DNA from 3 places in the Paenibacillus sp. CR_12 genome. Region 2 is predicted to be linked to each of the others. Evidence: predicted binding sites of a transcription regulator. Region 2 holds the regulator's gene; each other region holds the start of a gene.
The links. Region 2 encodes Rex, which represses fermentation and respiration genes when NADH is low (regulators of the CRP and FNR family bind a similar motif). Its sites were predicted from a motif close to TTGTGAAATATTTCACAA; they were not measured.
Positions count from the first base shown of each region.

Region 1 (6,508 bases), on a different contig from region 2:
GCGGGGGCTGGAATGAAACGGCGTATATAGAATGGTCACCCGTGAGTAATGCGGAGGGATACAATGTCTACGTGAAACACGCCAATGCGCCGGATTCCAGCTATCAACAAATGGATAATGAGCTGATCCGGCAATACCCTTCCTATTGGAGAGCAGATGCCGTTGGACTCGCAGCAGGAAATTATGTGATGAAGGTTGAAGCCAGGCTGTCGGACGGTTCAACGGTAAGTGTCGTTTCGAATAACCTATCCGTAGCGCCGCATGATCGATCCGGATTTGCTTTTTCCTCAGACTCGCCATACGGGACTGGCTCGGGTGCCTACAATGATGACGGTACGCTTAAAGATGGTGCACAAGTTATTTATGTGACCTCCGAGACGGCACGAACCGTAACCCTTGATGTGAAAATCAACAGCTCAGGCGGGGTTCAAACGGGCGTGGGGATCGGCGAGATTTTGACGCTAAGACAAAAAGGCTATGACACAACCCCTCTTGCGATCCGGTTTATTGGAAAAGTTACCGATGACGACATGAGCGGACAGCTGAATAGCAGCGGCTACCTTCAAGTAAAAGGCAAAAACGATTACTCGGAAATGAATATGACGATCGAAGGGATCGGAGACGACGCTTATGCTTATGGGTGGGGATTGCTCCTTAGATACGTAGGGAATGTGGAAGTAAGAAACCTCGGGCTCATGTTGTTTCCTGATGATGGAATTTCCATGGATACAGGAAACGTCAACGTGTGGGTGCATAATAACGATCTATTTTATGGAACCGCAGGAGGAGATGCCGACCAGGCCAAGGGCGATGGTTCAACGGATCTGAAAAAAGGATCGACCTATATTACAATCTCCTACAATCACTACTGGGATTCGGGAAAAGTGGCTTTGGTCGGGTTGAGTGAATCGGAGGAATTCTTTGTCACCTTCCACCATAACTGGTTCGATCACTCGGACTCCCGCCATCCGCGAATCCGATTGGCATCGGTTCACATCTATAATAACTTCTATGACGGAGTCTCAAAATATGGGGTCGGTGTGACAACGGGAGCTTCGGCCTTTGTGGAATCCAATTACTTTAGACATGCCAAATACCCGATGTTGAGCTCCTTGCAAGGTACGGATGCTTTAGGGGAAGGGACCTTTTCGGGCGAAGACGGAGGCGTGATTAAGGCCTATAACAATAGGATCGTAGATGCGGACAGCCTGATTTATGCAAATTCCAATACCGGAACAGCTCCGGCAAATGCAACCTCATTCGATGCATACTTGGCTTCGTCAAGAATTGAAACCGTACCAAGCTCATACAAAGCATTCGTGGGAGGAACGGCTTATAATAACTTCGACACAACCGTCGATACGGGAGTAAATAGCGCCGACATCGATAACGTGAGCGATGTGGAACAGATTGTTACCGCACAAGCCGGACGCCTGAATAACGGGGACTTCACCTGGCAATTCAATGATGCCGTCGACGACACGTCCTATGCCCTCAATACAGCTCTTATGGCTAAAATAAGCAGCTACACCAGCGGGCTTGTATCCGTAGGCGGGAATTCAACCGGGGCGGAGCCGGAACCAGAACCAGAGCCGTCCACTGGAGAACAAGTTCACAACTTTACAACGTCCGGATTGGCAAGCGATTTCTTTAATATTGTAGGGAATCTCTCCACAACCAAGGGAACTGTGGCGTATAACGGCTTAACGCTAACCCAATGTTTGAAAATCGAGAGTTCAACCCGCATTACCTTTACCTCTACGGAAACCGCTACATTAACATTGGTGTTTAATTCGGCAGACGGAACCAAAATCAAGATTGATGGAACGAGTTATTCCATGACGAATGGTATGGTCAGTGTGCCACTTGCTCCAGGAGCGCATACGATTACAAAAGATCATACGACGAATCTCTTTTATATGGAGTTGGAGTAGAGCAGGACAGGGGGGCTCCCGCGCGTCTCTCATATGAATATAAAAAGCGACCGTGATTTCGGTCGCTTTTTATATTTTAACTGTTGATGTTATCTTCGGGCAGGGGTTCGACTCCCCTCGTCTTCACCATGATGAACATCATCCGCATGAGGATAGTGTTTTTGTTTTATATTAATACTATAGGTTAAAGTATGTCGTACAGATGGAGTGAAATCGATGAGTCGTACCCGTGATGGAGAGGAACCATTGATAACGGTACTCAATATGGATGGTCAACAACTGACACCATGTTTGCCCCATCGGGCTTGGCGGGAAGTTGAGCGATCGCGAGCTGTCTGGGTTGATGAGCAGACGATCCAATTGCTTTATAATCCGTTCTTATTTCGGGACTATCGCAAAGCTGCACTGAAACGAGATCATCACACTTGTTTGTGGTGCGGACAACACGCCACGACAGTGGACCATATGATCCCCTCAAGCAAAGGCGGCTCCGATCTTCCGCACAACCTGATCGCTTCATGCAGCGAATGCAATACGAAGCGAGGAAACCGTTCTGCATTGTCCTTTCTCAAAGAAAACGCACACGCTGTTCCAAATCTTATGAAGCTTAGCTGGCGTATCTTTATAGCTAAATACAGGCATCGTCAATTGAAAAAAAGAGGCACTTAAGTAAAGGCTTAGAATTGTTGTTTTGACCGACCGAAGTTTGTGCAGAAATCGTGACGCGCTCATTCATTTTGCCGACATTAAAATTGTGGCCTATGTGGTGTCGTCTTCGGACAGGGTTAAGATCCCTCGCCTCTCTCATACCGATATAAAAGCGGCTGTGATTATGTTAGGAGGGGAGACAGTTCGGATTAGACAGCGTGCAGGAAATACCTAGAATACAGAGGTAAGTTGGAGAAAGACTTTTCGAAGAAGACGAGTCACCTTTCGTTGTTCAATGAATTTTCATTCCCTTTGTGCTTTTAATCACAAGCCGTGGAGCATGAGGATGCTAGTTTAGAGATGTAAACAGAATCGAACTTCATCTTTATATATTGAATCAAAACAGAGGTGATGAACATGAGTGAACTCATTAATAACCGTGAGGAAGGAATTTCTGCTCATCGAACGGCCCATATACATTTGCTCAAGGAAATCATTAAAGAGCTGCACCATGGAAAAAGCGTGGAGGAAGTGAAGTCAAAATTCAATCAAGCTGTGGGCGAAATATCGGTTGATGAAATTTCGGAACTGGAACAAGTACTGATGCAGGAGGAAGGAATACCGGTAACCGAAGTACAACGACTGTGCAGCGTGCATGCTAAAACGGTATTCAAAGGTTCCATCCAAGACATTCACAGAGCTCATCAACCTGAAGAGCAGCCGGGACATCCTGTGTTTACGTTTAAGAGGGAGAACCAAGAAATCGATCGACTGGCAAATTTCAAAATCGCGCTGCATCTGGATCAATTTCTGAAGGATCAAGGGGAGGCCAATCGCCTCAAATTGCTGGAGGATTTCAGTCTCCTCTATGATGTAGACAAACACTACAGCCGCAAAGAAAATTTGCTCTTTCCGTTTCTCGAAAAATACGGAATTTATGGACCAACCAAGGTGATGTGGGCAGTCGATGACGGTATCCGAATGGGAATAAAAGAAGTGAAAGCCAAACTCACTCATGATGAGGGCAATGCGCAGAGCGTAGTGGACCTTGCCAAACGCGTCTTAAATGAAGTAACAGAAATGATCTATAAAGAGGAACATATTTTATTGCCAATGGCTCTGGAGAAGTTGACGGAAGATGAATGGCTTCTAATTGCTGCCCAAAGCGAAGAAGTCGGTTATTGCTTGGTTGCGCCGGATCAACCATGGATTCCTGAAAGGGCAGCTGAACCTGGCGCAGGTCAGGGATTGGGGTCTTCTCCGCTGCAAGAGGGATATATCCGGATGAGTACAGGCATTTTATCGGTCAAACAGATGGAATCCATCTTAAATCATTTACCGGTCGACCTAACCTTTATCGATGAACATGATATCGTTCGATATTTTTCACAGGGCAAAGAACGAATCTTCGTTCGTACCAAAGCGGTGATCGGCCGAAGTGTTCAGAACTGCCATCCTCCGCAAAGCGTTCATGTCGTCAATCAGCTGCTCGCTGATTTCAAAGCAGGTGTCAAAGATGCAGAAGATTTCTGGATCCCGGTTAAAGATAAATTTGTCTACATTCGTTATTTTGCCGTAAGGGATGAAGAAGGAAACTACTTAGGCACGCTGGAATTCACTCAAAACATTAAGCCGATCCAGGAGCTCACCGGTCAAAAGCGGATCCTCTCACCGTAAGTTTCGTATGTTCAATTTAGTCAAAATGCGATCCGGCGAACTGTGGTTTCTAACAGCCACGCTTCGCCATCATACATACTAAAAGGGGCTGTCTCAAAAGTCATCGTAAATGACGGAGACAAGGCCTCTTTTTCATCTAGCCAAACAAAAAGAAACGGCTCTTTGATACAATAGAGGTATCACCACGGCACAGCTTAAGCAGTCGAAAGTGGAGTTAGCTGGATTAAAGGACTGTTCAAATCATTTTAGAAAGGCGCTAAATCATGAACGGGATATCGTATCGAAAATCCGTGGCATGGGGCAAAGCACTTGGTAGTTTATTGTTTGTGCTGGCCTGCCTGTTTCTGCTGTACGCGGCCTTTATTATGGATACTTCCTTTATTCGTAAGTTTTTTTGTATCACATCAGCCATAATAGGGATTCCGTTTTTTGGAGGATATCTGGTTGTCAGCTTGCCAAGGGCCCTGAAATCAGACACGCAGCTCATCACCTACGATCAAAATTCCATTTCAGACGGTACGCGGACCGTGGCCTGGACGAAGATTACAAGCATCAGCTACAGCGGACCATCCATTCGGAAGTGGCTGCTTCCGAAGTTTCCTGTGTTGATTTTTCATTTGAACAACAGAGAGACCTGGACTGTGAATACGTATTATTTGTTGACCGATACCGAAATTCAGTCTGTCATGAAGCGTCTGCGGGGGTTGATCAGCCGTAACGGAAAGGAAGCGAAATAGATCTGATCGAATCAGACCAAGAGAGCACCTTTTCGGTGCTCTTTTTTTGTTTTTCAAACAGACCGTCTTACACCAAGCATCTTCCAAATCAACCCAGCGATGTCTGATTCTGAACTTTGCGCAGTACTAGAATCTCCTCTATAATAATAGGCTAATCTTAAACTGCGTCAGGAGGAAACAATGGACTTTATCAAAAATCAACTAGACGGATATGGCATGAGCGAACAAACCATTGGATATCTCTCGAATATGATCATGGTCGTTTTTATCGCGGTGGTCTCCATACTGGCCAATTTTATTACCAAAAAAATCGTGCTGAAGACGATTATTCATATCGTCAACAACAATCGGTACACATGGGACAATATCATCGTGGAGAAAAAAGTGTTCCACAAGCTGTCGCATCTTGTGCCGGCAATCATTATTTATTTTTCGGCGTCCATCTTTCCGGCGTACCAAATTCTGATTGAAAAAGCGGCCATGACGTACATGATTATCGTCACCATCACGGTGTTGAATGCGCTGCTTAATGCTTTTGATGACATTTATCGTTCATTTGAAGTTTCCAAGATCCGACCGATTAAGGGATACATTCAGGTGGTGAAAATCGTTCTGTTCATCATCGGCGGCATTGTGGTGATCTCGAACCTCATCGGGCAGAATCCGTTGATCATTCTCAGCGGGCTTGGTGCTCTATCGGCCGTTCTGATGCTGGTGTTCAAGGACTCCATACTGGGCTTGGTGGCAGGCGTTCAATTATCATCGAATGATATGGTGCGCGTCGGCGATTGGATTGAAATGCCGAAATACAATGCGGACGGCGACGTCATCGACATTACATTGAATACGGTAAAAGTGATGAATTTCGATAAAACGATCACGATGATTCCCAGCTATGCCCTCATCTCGGACTCGTTCAAGAACTGGAGAGGCATGCAGGTATCCGGCGGCCGAAGAATTAAGCGAAGCTTCTATGTCGATACGAGCAGCATCTGTTTTTGCACCAAGGAAATGATCGAGGAATTTCAGAAGATACACTACCTTACCGATTATGTCACGACAAGACTACATGAGATTAACGCATACAACATCGAACACCAGATTAATACGGAAAGCAACGTGAACGGCAGACAGCTTACGAATGTGGGCGTGTTTAGGGAATATATCCATCAATACCTGCGGAATCATCCAAAAATCCATAAGGATATGACGCTGATTGTCAGGCAGTTAGCGCCGGGAGATAACGGACTGCCCTTGGAAATCTATGCGTTCAGCAATGATACCAACTGGGGTGTGTATGAATCGATTCAAGCGGATATCTTTGACCATATCTTTGCCGTTGCGCCGACCTTCGGGCTCCGTGCCTTCCAAAATCCAACCGGCCACGATATCGTCCATCTCAAAGAAAGCCCGGAATATTCCCGGGGATATTGAGAACGATTCGGAGGGTAGTTGAACGAGGTACAAGGATTTCACGCGGGAGGAGATTGGCTATCCGTTGTAGAAGCAATG
Region 1 is NZ_JAVFHO010000005.1:504,137-510,644, reverse strand. It holds gene RB297_RS20940 (pectate lyase family protein) at 1-1,934, shown strand, start outside; gene RB297_RS20935 (HNH endonuclease) at 2,151-2,603, shown strand; gene RB297_RS20930 (DUF438 domain-containing protein) at 3,000-4,259, shown strand; gene RB297_RS20925 (DUF5381 family protein) at 4,523-4,996, shown strand; gene RB297_RS20920 (mechanosensitive ion channel family protein) at 5,177-6,430, shown strand.
Region 1: the regulator Rex is predicted to act here: its motif matches at 2,895-2,912, upstream of RB297_RS20930 (DUF438 domain-containing protein).

Region 2 (6,508 bases):
CCAATGCTTCCCGCAGCTCCTGCTTAGCGTTATCCTGCCCGCCGATTTCCTCGAACGTCAGCTTGGCCGGGCCGCTCTTCTTCCGCTTTCGCTCATTTCCGGCACCAACCGCGATGCCGCCCTTCATCTTGGCTATAAACAGCAAGCCGCCTACGAGTCCTGCCGCTATTAAGAGAGGCACGATGTTCACGCCGACAAACACAAGGAATACCAACAAAACCGGAATGAAGCCTAACATGATTTCTTTTGCTAATTTAGGCACGGTTCCACACCTCCATTTTGCCAGGTTGACGCGGCAAGATTATAAATTTACCAGACTTGCCGTCCGACAAGCTGACATAGACATTGGTGTCATCGATCGTTGCTTTTGCTTTCAAATTCGGCGACTGGGCAGCCAGCTGCTCGAGCGATGATTGAATATCGGTATACTGCTTATTGTCCATCGCTTCGGCAACCGACAGCATGGCTTGCTCCCACCATTGATCCAATGCTTCCGAGGAATGGTCCTCCACCTGGATTCTCAATTCCCGCTTCCCGATCACGGACTTGCCTTCCTGCTTAATATGCTGAACCAAACCTTGTAAATTCGCATCCGGAGCCAAATCAAGATTCAAAGTCACGGTATCCTGTTTAATATCTATATGAGAACTTTTCACGCCATCGTATTGTGACACAACAGTTGCGAGCGGATTCTGCAAAGCCATCTGCCGATACAGAAACCAACCGCCAAAGAGGACCGATGCTGAGATCACGACAGTCAGCATGATAGGTACAATGCGCAGTTTCATGAAGTTCCTCCTTCAATTTCGATATGAAATTTTGTATAGCAATTGCAGCACAATAATACATATATCAACGATATATGGTGAGGCATGTAATTGATCTGCTCAATTCGTACAAGTACGAGTATATCACATCTTATATACTTTTTCATGCTTGTCTGTGAAAATATTTAGAACAGTTTTACCAATTTATTTCTGTATGCGCTTACATATTTATGTGCCAAAGAGGCATCCCTATGAGGGGACGCCTTTTCATTTGTTTTCTTATTGATTAGGAAGAATAATATCATTTCCGATGGCGTTTCCGTCTTGAAAACGATAGAATCGGTAACCGCGCTGACCGTTGTTTTCATATTGCAGCTGCCAGGCATACTCGCCTTCATACATTCCCGGCAGCAATCGCTTGATGACCGCACCCGGCATTTCTTTACGGATCTGGTCCCGCATCACGGCCTCTGACATGCCCGTATTCAATAACACCGACTGAACGGCATCTGTCCCTTCAACAGGAACGTTATCGTCCGTAAACTTCACCCAGACCATGCGGTCTTGATTGTCTTTATCTTTCCCGCTGACCACCCAATAGTTATTGTCCTCGCCCCATACCGATTTATAGGTCTTGTCGGACGAGACCAATTGGCCATGCTGTTTCGCTGCAAGGATCGCCATTCTTTCTTCATTCCACGTATCTTTCATAACATAGGAATAATAGAGCTGTAGGCCAAGCAATAATAGCAGGACGCCGGACACGCTCAGCAATATCCACTTCGTTTTTTTCTTCAAATCCGTCTTCCTCGCTCCCCTTGATTATTCCCTAGAGGGTTGTAAGACGCTCAAATGCACGCTGCGCTTCCCGGCGGATGCGTTCCTCGTCGAGAGTAAGGCTCGCGCCATTCTTCACCAACTGCTTGCCGTCAACCCATACATGCTCTACATCCTTCGCGCTGGCAGAGTAGATCGCGTGAGAAATATAGTCGGTCCGTGGAAGGAAATGCGCCTGATCCGTATTCAATGCGATCATATCGGCTTTCATCCCAACCGCGAGCATACCGATATCCTCAAGGAAAGCGGACTTGGCTCCGTATACCGTGCCCATTCGGAGCGCTTCGGAGGCCGGAATGGCCGTCGGATCCCCGCTTACTCCTTTATGGATCAGGGCAGCCAGCCGCATCTCTTCGAACATATCCAGGTTATTGTTGCTAGCAGGTCCGTCGGTACCGAGCGACACCGTTACGCCGGCTTTCAGCAGCGCAGGTACGCGGGCGACTCCGCTGGCAAGCTTCAAATTGCTTCCGGGATTATGCGATACGGCTACTTGGTGCTTGGCCAAGACTTCGATTTCTTCATCGGTCAGATGAACGGCATGCGCAAGGAGCGTAGGACGGGAGAACATGCCCAGCTTCTCCAAATGGGCAACGGGGCGAAGCCCGTAGTCCTTAACATTCTGAGCCACTTCAGTTTCCGTTTCGGACATATGGGTATGCAAAGGCAGGTTCAAGTCATGGGATGCTTGAACGAATTTTTCGATGAAATCCGGCGGGCAGGTATAAGGCGCGTGCGGCGAGATCATCGTCGTAATTCTGCCGTCAGCCTTGCCATGCCAATCCTTCGCGAATGCCACCGCCTCATCCAGCTTCTGCTGCTGTACCTCGGGCGGGCATAAACCGATTACGCCGCGCGTCAGGACGCCGCGCATTCCCGAGTCCTGGACAACCTTCGCGACCTGATCCATATGGTCATACATATCCACAAACGTCGTGGTTCCGCCCTTGATCATCTCCAGCACGGAGAGCGATGTGCCCCAATATACGTCGTCTGACGTGAATTTGGCTTCCATCGGCCACATTTTTTCCTGAAGCCATACTTGCAGCGCCAGATCGTCCCCATAGCCGCGAAGAAGCGACATGGCGGCATGTCCATGCGTGTTCACCAATCCGGGCAGGAAGAACAGATGGGTTCCGTCGATAATCTCTGTCCCCTCTTCCACGACGGGCTCCTCTTCGCCCAGGTACGTGATCCGGTCGTTCTCAACCACCATGTATCCGCGAAGCACGGATTGGCTTTCCTCCAGTACTGCAAACGTTCCGTTCTTAACCATCCACTTCGTTGTTGTCATGTGCTGCATCCTCCTTGCCGTTATCCAAATAATAGGCCAAACTTTGCAAATCCGTTGTAAAATCAGCCGTATGAATCCGGATATGGGCTGGGGCTTTCAGGATGGTTGGCGCAAAGTTCAGAATCGCCTCGATCCCTGAGGCGATAAGCTGATTCGCGACGTTCTGCGCTTCGAAATCCGGAACGGTAATAATCCCGATTCGAATGCTGTGCTCATGAACCGTCTTCTCCAGCTCTTCCATCGGCTGTACGACCAAATTGTTAATTTTCATACCAACTTTGGGAGAATACGAATCGAAAATCGCCACAATCTTCATATTATCCTTAAGGAATGCATTGTAATTCGATAATGCATGTCCAAGATTACCGGCCCCGACCAGTGCGACATTGATCTTCTGGTCCAGCTTCAGAATCTGGCGAATCTTCTCGATCAGATAAGAAACATCATATCCGATCCCTTTCCGTCCAAAATCACCGAAATACGCCAGGTCCTTACGAATTTGAGCAGGATTGAGGTCCAGCTTCTGTCCCAGCTCCTGGGAGGAAACCGTGGAAACCTCCCTCTTCTGAAGCTCATTCAAATAGCGCAAGTATACAGGTAATCTGCGGACCACGGCTTCCGAAATTTTTTCCGATTTCATGCATGCTCCCCCTAATAATAGGTTAATAACTACATCTTTTTTGTTGATCGTGCTTGGTTTCACTTTATTCCGCTTGGTTTCCCGCGCTTGCCTCTTCCTGCAGCCATTCCGAAATTCGGGGAACGATCCCCTCTGTCGGCATATGCTCCATCTTCGGCCCCGGCAAGGAATATAAGAAATACTTCCCGTAATAGGATTCAATGACCCGGGTATCGTACACGATCACGATCCCTTTATCTTGTGCTGTTCGCACCAGACGCCCAAACCCCTGTTTGAAACGAATGACCGCTTGCGGAACCGAAAGCTTCATGAAGGGATTCTTCTTCTGCTGCTGCAGCAGTTCGCTCTTGGCCTCGACCAAGGGGTGATTCGGCGGCTGGAACGGCAGCCGGACGATGGCAAGACAAGTCAGCGCCTCGCCCGGGATGTCTACCCCTTCCCAGAAGGAGCTGGTGCCCAGCAGCACGGAAGCGCTGCTGTCCTGAAATCTTCGGATTAACTTGGTACGGCTGGTTCCGTCCATACCTTGTCCCAATACCGTGATGTCGCTTGATGCAAGCGCTTCTTTCAGCGGCTCGTGCACCTGGCGCAGCATCCGGTACGAAGTGAACAGGACGAGCATGCGGCCATGCGTAGCGACGGCCGTATCGGCCAAAGACTTCACGAGCATATTCACAAAGAGTGCATCCCCGACCGATCCCTTCACGCTCGGAAAATCGCGCGGCACGACAAGAAGGGCTTGTTCCCTGTAATTAAACGGGGACGGGAGCTGAACCGTGTTCAGGTTCCCCGCTTCAGCCGCTTCCTGAAGACCCAGGTTTTCGATCATGAACTGAAACGATTTGTCCACCGACAAGGTTGCCGATGTCAGAATCACGCTTTGTTTCTTGTCAAAAAACAATTCCTTCAGATGAGCGCTCACGTCGACGGGCACGGCATACAACTGCAGCGATTTGCTGCGGAAATTGCCGTTCGCCTCCATCCAGTATACCGTGCCCTCATCGTTCAGGGCCATGAAGGAGCGCAGGTCTTCGCGATGCGCGGCCAGGTCCTTAAATAGGCCCGATAGGTCGGTTAACAGGCTGTCCGCGCTGTAGTCATCCAAATCTTCCTTCATTTCGGCGATCAGCTTATCGCCCTTGCGCACGACATCGCCCAGCGTCAGATGAATTTGATGCTCCAGTTCGGCCATCGAATCCCAATCCTTCGGCTTCTTAAGCGGGGACAGGCGGAGCGAGAATTGGCCGGCATCTCCCGGAGAAGCGTCTCCGCGTTCCGGAAGCAGTCCGAACAATTGATCGCTGAGCCGATCCCAGTTCTCTTTTGCGGTAATGAGGTCCGGATACAAACGGTCGATGACGGAAGACCATTCGACTGCCTTCTCGTGCGGCGAAGCTTGCAGCAGCTGGCGCAGAGCCGGGAGCTGCCCGCTTCGGCTGTCTTTGTACATGCGGGTCAAGGTATGGACCACCGAAAAATACTTCATCTGCAAGCCAAGGTGCTTGCCGGCGACATCCTCAAGATGATGCGCTTCGTCGATGACGAGGCGCTCATAGCTTGGCAGCAGCTGATGATTCGCCTTCACGTCGGTGAACAGCTTCGAATGGTTCGTAATGACGACATCCGCGATGCCTGCTTCATGCTTGGCCCTGTGATAGTAGCATTTGCGGAACCAAGGACAGGCGCGTCCGAGGCAAGAATCCGAATCGCTGGAGATGGTCTCCCAGAAATCCCCTCCCCGTCCGCCAAGGTTTAGCTCTTCATCATCCCCGTTCTCCGTCTGGGTCAGCCAGACCAGCATCTGGGCCGCCGTGATTACGTCTTCCTTCGGGGAATGAAAATCTCTTCTATTTATTTTATGTTCAAATTTTCTCAAACACAAATAATGTCCCCTGCCCTTGAAAATGGCCGCCTTAAAAGGAAAAGGAACAACCTGGGTGAGCAGGGGAATATCCCGGTCACGCAGCTGTTCTTGAAGGTTGATCGTATGCGTGCTCACCATAACCTTCTGTTCCTGCTTCACGCTTTGATAGATCGACGGCAGCAAATATCCAAGGGATTTGCCGGTTCCCGTGCCCGCTTCGATCAATAGATGTTTATTGTCATCCAGCGCCTGCATCACTTCCTGGAACATCATGTCCTGGGCATCCCTGCTCTCGTAATGAGGCAGCGTTTCCTTCAGGCGTTCACGGACATCGTTCATGTATTGCTCGAAGCTTACATCGGCCAAAGGGTTGGGCTCCGTCTCATCTCTGACAGGTGCTATATCGTTCCAATCATCCACCGCCAAGGCAAACTGGCGGTAGTACGTATGGGTGTCTCCCGCTTGTACGGCTCGGTGCTCCCTGTCGGAACGAATGCCGTCAAAGAACCAGGCCAAATCGCTGTCCTCGTCGGCAAACAGGTCGCTTAAACGCTGAATGGTGAGCAGCGGAAGCTCGTCGATCTCCTCCAAACATTTCAGCAGCGCATAGGCTGTGGCAAGCGCATCGCTGTCCGCCTGGTGCGGACGGTCATGCTCCAGGCCGAAATGAGAGGACACCATCCCGAGCTGGTAGGACGGGAGCGAGGGAAAGCATATTTTTAAGAAGTGCATCGTATCTAGAATACGGCCGCTGAACGGTAAATAGCCGCAGCGATCGAGCGCGTTTTGCAAAAAGTTAAAATCAAAAGCGACGTTATGTCCAACCAATACGACATCGTCGAGCATGGGCACAAGCTCCATCATCATTTCTTCCAATGACGGAGCATCCGCTACATCACTGTCGGAAATGCCGGTCAAACCGGTAATAAAAGGAGGGATCGGAATCCCGGGATTGACATAGGTGCCGTATACGCGGGATATGCTTCGATCCTCTTCGATGATGGCCAGTCCAACCTGAATGATTTCATCTGCAGACTGGTTGCCCGTGGTTTCAAAATCCAATACGGCAAATTTCATTTCGATAAAATCCCTTTCCTCCAGACTAA
Region 2 is NZ_JAVFHO010000001.1:40,002-46,509, reverse strand. It holds gene RB297_RS00260 (AAA family ATPase) at 1-262, opposite strand, end outside; gene RB297_RS00255 (hypothetical protein) at 255-788, opposite strand; gene RB297_RS00250 (cell wall elongation regulator TseB-like domain-containing protein) at 1,047-1,565, opposite strand; gene RB297_RS00245 (amidohydrolase) at 1,597-2,898, opposite strand; gene RB297_RS00240 (redox-sensing transcriptional repressor Rex) at 2,873-3,538, opposite strand; gene dinG (ATP-dependent DNA helicase DinG) at 3,603-6,479, opposite strand.

Region 3 (6,508 bases), on a different contig from region 2:
GCGCGCTTCCCGTTTTAGTCTAAGCAATAAACAGCGCATTATCTTAATCATCAACGAACGAGCCGTTCAAGGTACAGTCCTTGTTCGGCTCGTTTTTTTGGTATGTTGGGGCTGCTTTTTCGAAATGTTTTTGCCGGCTGGGGATAGAATATACGTGAATATGGGGTATTGTATGATATAGGAGAGGGGGGCTGTACACATGAACGAAGTACAAAGCGCACCTGTAGATCCCGCAATCATCGCCATATGCCGGGCCAGGCTCGTCCATCAACCCGTTGAGGGCTTCCTGCTCGGAAGGGGAGTCCGCTTTGCGAAAATCATGTTCATCGGGGAAGCGCCCGGAGCTCATGAAGTTTTGGAAGGCAAACCTTTCGTAGGGCAGGCCGGACAAGAGATGAACGCGTACCTGGAACGTCTGAAACTGACGCGGGACCAGGTATATATTACCAGTGCCATGCGAAGCAGGCCCTACAAGGATAAAGTGCTCGTGAGGCCTTCGGGCGAGAATGTCATCAGCCGATCGAATCGCACGCCGACCAAGGCGGAAATTTTGGCGCATGCGCCTTTGCTTGATGAAGAGATCCGATGGGTCCGCCCGGACATCCTGGCACCGATGGGAAATACGGCGCTGCACCGGTTAATCGGAAGCCATGAAACGGTGACGTCGCTGCACGGCAAGCTGATGGAGGGCCCGGTTCAGCAAGCGGCAGATCCGGAAAATCCCGGAGCAGGCTATGTTTTTTCACCGGAGACCTATAAGATATTCCCTCTGTTCCATCCAGCGGCGGTGCTGTATAATAGGAAATTATCCACTTTGATTGAGGACGATTTGGATATTTTGGCTCGGATATTAGGGGGATAAGCGCTGATTTTCTGGGAAAAAGGGGCTAGGAGGTTTTCAGCTTCTCGAAAATATGCTAAAATGAAACATACTTACAATTCGTAAGTTTTCTAGATTTTTGGGTAAGCTTATGAGTTTCTATAAACAAGGTGACTTCGTAAAGAGGTGAAGGGATATGGAAGTTACAAATGTTACGATGTGTCCCCGTTTCGAATCGGCCTTTTCTTTTCTGGGCAAACGGTGGAATGGCTTGATTATTCAAACGCTGATGAGCGGGCCTAAGCGCTTTAAGGATATTTCGAATTTGATTCCGTCCATGAGCGATAAAATGCTCTCCGAGCGGATGAAGGATTTGGAATGCGAAGGCATACTGATTCGTCATGTCTATCCGGAAACTCCGGTACGTATTGAATATGAACTGACTGAAAAAGGCAAAGCACTGCGTCCGGTGATGGAGCAAATTTCATCCTGGGCAGAACAATGGGTCGACAGATGAGTCATCATAAGACTCCCGTTGACGATTAAACCCTGGCATGAGATATCCTCATTTCAGGGTTTTTTTTCTAACCAGAATGGCTGAGTTTTCGTTTCGTCCTGCAAAAACATCCGGACATGCACCAAGCTGACGCACCTTCTATATGATGTAATAATCCAGGCGGCATATCAAGGAGGCGAGCCCATGATCAAGCGAACGAATATCTCCCGGTTCCATTATGGACAAGAGGACATCTCAGAGCTTGAAAACGCTTCATTACAAGTGCTTCATATATTTGAGAAAACCAAGCGGGTGCTGAGCCAGTATGTACCGGAATCACTATGGTCGGCCGTGTGTGGAACAAGCCCAGACGCTGTAGCATCCCTTAGCCAAGACGGCACAGCTCGGGTCGACATGTTCCAGAAGTGGGTCAAGACTCCCGGCGGATGGAAGTTCATTGGTTATGAAACCGAAACATTGAATTCGTCTTCCGAGCAAAATAAGGGACGGATGGGAAGATTCCTGCATATGATCATCTGGTCGCTCTACGAGAAAATCGTGATGCTGCATCCCTTCCTCGGCAGCGAAGCGTTCTTCGACGGGGAGGAGCTGGACGTGATCGCCCATTATTTTGTGCCTACGTATATTAGTGCCTTATCTTTGGTGCAGCAAGGAAAAGCCTATAAGACCATTCAGGCCGGCATCGTACTGTACCAGGAGCATATCGAGGCGCCTGCCGTCATCATGCAGTCGGAAGGAGGCCTTTTGGAGGGGAATTGGATGACCGGGGTGAACCTGGATGCGGGGGGATTTGCCGGAATTCGTCCCTATTTAAAAGTGCCCGGCGGCGAACGAGCCTATATGGAAGCCGAAATCATATAGCAGGCCGTTTCTTTAGGATAACCTTGTTCCAATCGGACAGGGTTATTTGGTATTTTTATTTAAATTTTAAAGATTAATGTGAAATAAATCACAAAAATATATGCCCTTACACGATATAATTTACTTGTAACCAGTGGAATATACGAGCACAAGATCACGTGTTGGGGAGGAATCAAACGATGTCCAATATAAAGAGAGATAAGTTGGTTATCATTGGCAACGGTATCGCAGGCATAAGCACGGTCGAGCAAATCATTAAATTGGGTGGGAAATTTGACATCACCGTCATTGGACAGGAGCCTCACCCGAACTACAATCGCATTATGCTGTCCTATGTGCTGGAAGGCAGCAAAACCTTGGACGACATTGTATTGAATGACTGGAAATGGTACGAGGACAATCAGATCACCCTGCATACGGGTGTGACCGTCACCGCCATCGACGGGGAGCGCAAGGTAGTGACGGCCGATAACGGATTGACGGTTCCTTATGACAAATTGATTATAGCTACAGGTTCGAAACCTTTTATATTGCCTGTACCGGGCAGTGATAAAGAGGGAGTTATCGGATTTCGAAACATCGCCGACTGCACGCAGATGCTTCAAGCCGCCAAGGCATACAAGAAAGCGGCCGTCATCGGCGGAGGGCTGCTGGGTCTGGAAGCCGCTAAGGGATTGGTCAGCCTGGGCATGGAGGTGACGGTGGTTCATCTCATGCAGGATTTGATGGAGAGCCAGCTGGATTCCATGGCATCGGGGATGCTGCAAAGGGAGCTGGAGCGGCAGGGCATCCGGTTCTTATTAGGCAAACAAACCACGGAAATCATGGGCGATGAGAGGGTCACGGGGCTGCGGTTCAAAGATGGGGATGAGCTTGAAGCGGAACTCGTGGTCATGGCCGTGGGGATCAGAGCGAACGTTGCTGCCGCCCAAGCGAGCGGTATCGAAGTGAACCGGGGAATCGTAGTCAACGATTATCTTCAGACCTCGTGGCCGGATGTGTATGCGGTCGGCGAATGCTGCGAGCATCGGGGGGCATGCTACGGCCTGGTTGCGCCGTTGTTCGAGCAGGGGCAGGTTCTTGCCAAGCATCTCTGCGGCGTGGACGGCCAGCCTTACGAGGGCAGCATCGTATCGACGAAACTGAAAATCAGCGGCGTTGATGTATTCTCCGCAGGAGAATTCATGGAGCAGGCTGAGCACTCGGTGATCGTGGCGAAGGACGATTGGCGCAAGACTTATAAGAAAATCCTGCTGCGCGACAATATCATCGCCGGCGCGATATTGTTCGGGGATGTCAGCGATTCGGCCAGCCTTCAATCCATGATACGCAAAAAGACGGCCATGACCGAGGAGATCTATCATTCGATCATGGGCACCGAATGTGCAGGGAAAGGAAGCGGCAAGGCCTTCTCGCTGGATAAGATGCCCGACGATGAAATCGTCTGCGGCTGCAACGGCGTAACCAAAAAGGCCATTGTGGATGCCGTGACGCTTCAAGGCCTCAAGACGGTGGACGAAATCAAAGCTTGCACGGGAGCGACCCGTTCTTGCGGAGGCTGCAAGCCAATCGTGGAGCAAATCCTTCAGAGCGTACTGGGCGATGGCTTTAAGACGGCAGGCAAACAAGGCATATGTCCGTGCACCACGCTCGACCGGGACGAAATCGTCGCCGAAATCAGCGCCAAGGGGCTGACCACGACGAAGGAAGTCATGCATGTTCTGAACTTCAGCAACCCTGAGGGCTGCTCGAAATGCCGTCCCGCCATCCATTATTATCTGGCGATGCTGAATCCGGTGACCCATCAGGAGGAGAGGGAGTCCCGCTTCGTCAACGAGCGGATGAACGCCAACATTCAGAAAGACGGCACTTACACGGTAGTGCCAAGAATGTACGGCGGCGTTACCACGCCGGAGGATTTGAAGAAAATTGCGGACGTATCGCTTAAGTACAATGTTAAGGTCGTTAAGGTAACCGGCGGACAGCGACTGGATCTGATCGGCGTGAAGAAGGAAGATCTGCCAAGCGTATGGGAAGAGCTGGATATGCCGTCCGGTTATGCTTATGCCAAATCGCTGCGGACCGTCAAGACCTGCGTAGGCTCCCAATTCTGCCGCTTCGGCACGCAGGATTCGATGGGCCTGGGTGCATTCCTCGAGGAGAAATTCGAGCGGCTGGATTTTCCGGCGAAGTTTAAAATGGCGGTCAACGGATGTCCGCGAAATTGTGCCGAATCGTGCACGAAGGACATCGGGATCGTCGGCAATGACGGCGGATGGGAGATATTCGTCGGAGGCAACGGCGGAACGAAGGCGCGCCTGGCCGATTCGTTCTGTAAGGTGAAGACGGACGAGGAATTGATCGAGATCTGCGGCGCCTTGATGCAGTACTACCGTGAAACCGGCAAGTACCTCGAGAGAACGTCGGAATGGGTAGAGCGTCTGGGACTGGAACAAATCCGTGCGGCGGTCCTTGATGATGCTAAACAGCGTAAGGAGCTGGTGGAAAGAATTGAGCTGGCCCTGCAGCAAGTGGAAGATCCGTGGAAGAAAGTGCTGAACGACGATAAGCTGCGCAATACGCTGTTCCAGGACGCAAGACCGGTCGGCAGCAAGTAATCGAGGGGGAGAACGGTTCCCCCTCGGCTGCCGGATTATAGAGAGCTTATTGTTTGGATAGGAATCGAACAAGAGAAGTGGAGGCTGCGCATTATGGAAACCGGAACTTATATCACGGTAGGGAATGAACATGAATTTCTGTCGCAACTCGGAAGGGTGGTCCAAATCGGTGACCGGGAGATTGCCGTCTTCCGGACCTCGGATCATCAATGGTTTGCTTTGGAGAATAAAAGCCCGCATCCCAAAGGAGGTCCGTTAGCCGAAGCCATCGTATCCGGGCATTACATTTACGATCCGTTATACGATTGGAAGATCGAGCTTTCGACAGGGCTTGTGCAGGCTCCGGATAAGGGCCAAGTTCGGATATATCCGGTTCGCGCCGTGGACGGAAAGGTTGAGGTAGGTGTATAAGGCCGTAATAAGCAGCTTCAACAGACGAAACCAAGAGGTGGTAACCCATGTTTAACAATGATGTGGAAGCCGTCGTCAATGCCGCGGTTGCGAAAAAAGAGCAGATGAACAACAACTTGCTGCGTTACATGGTATCGGCCATGCTGGCCGGCGCTTATGTCGGCATTGGGATCGTATTAATCTTTAAGCTGGGCGCGCCGCTGGCAGCCGCCGGTTCGCCTTTCCAGTCCCTCGTCATGGGAGCCGCATTCGGGATTGCGCTCACGTTGGTTGTGTTTGCCGGTTCAGAGCTGTTCACCGGAAATCATATGTTTTTTACGATAAGCACGTTATCGAAACGAACGACGATGGGGGACACGCTGAAAAACTGGGGCCTTGTGTTTATCGGCAATTTGGCGGGAGCGGTCCTGCTCAGCTATCTGGTTTACGCTTCCGGCCTGTTCAAAGGGCTGCCGCCCGATCATCTCATCTTCACGGCAGCGGCCAAGAAAATGAACGATCCGTTCATGGAGCTGTTTTTTAGAGGCATATTATGTAACTGGCTTGTATGTCTGGCCCTGTGGATGGGGATTCGGGCCAAAGGAGAAACCACGAAACTGATTTTAATATGGTGGTGCCTGTTTGCCTTCATTGCGACAGGGTATGAGCATAGCGTAGCGAACATGTCGCTTCTGACGCTGGCGACGATATTGCCGGGACATCCCGAGACGGTATCCATCGGCGGCTGGATCAGCAACATGGTGCCGGTCACGCTGGGGAATATCATTGGCGGCGGGTTGTTTGTAGGCATGGCTTACTGGTTTATCTCTTCGGGAAAAGGGAACAAGCAAAAGTAAGCTATGAAGGGCGGTGAAACGGAGGAATTCCATCCTCCTAGTTCATTGCCAGAGAAAGTCCAGCCTGGTGAATAAACAAAGAAACCGTTCTTGGTCAATGGTCTGTCATTCGTCCATTCGCCAAGCAACGGTTTCTTTTTTTGTAAAGATACAACCACTCCAAGAAATTTGGGACAAAGGCAATGGGAGGAACGATGCGCACACGGAACGTCTCCAAACAGAAAAAGTGGGCTTCCCGTCAGATGTAATGTTCTTTTGGGAAATCCGTTTTTTTTGGAGATGTCATCGCTGAAGGGAGCAGGAGGGCAACAGCATAAATAAGCTGTCCTCCTCAGTCATTGAACTGAAAGGACAGCCGTGAGAATCTTGCCTTCCAAATCGTTTACCGATGTTCCACCAGATCGATCGCACCAAGCACCATATGAGCCAGTCCGAAGCCTAGAAT
Region 3 is NZ_JAVFHO010000004.1:125,231-131,738, reverse strand. It holds gene RB297_RS16275 (ThuA domain-containing protein) at 1-23, shown strand, start outside; gene RB297_RS16270 (uracil-DNA glycosylase) at 200-862, shown strand; gene RB297_RS16265 (winged helix-turn-helix transcriptional regulator) at 1,017-1,337, shown strand; gene RB297_RS16260 (hypothetical protein) at 1,521-2,198, shown strand; gene nirB (nitrite reductase large subunit NirB) at 2,378-4,816, shown strand; gene nirD (nitrite reductase small subunit NirD) at 4,910-5,227, shown strand; gene RB297_RS16245 (formate/nitrite transporter family protein) at 5,275-6,063, shown strand; gene RB297_RS16240 (hypothetical protein) at 6,446-6,508, opposite strand, start outside.
Region 3: the regulator Rex is predicted to act here: its motif matches at 2,275-2,292, upstream of nirB (nitrite reductase large subunit NirB).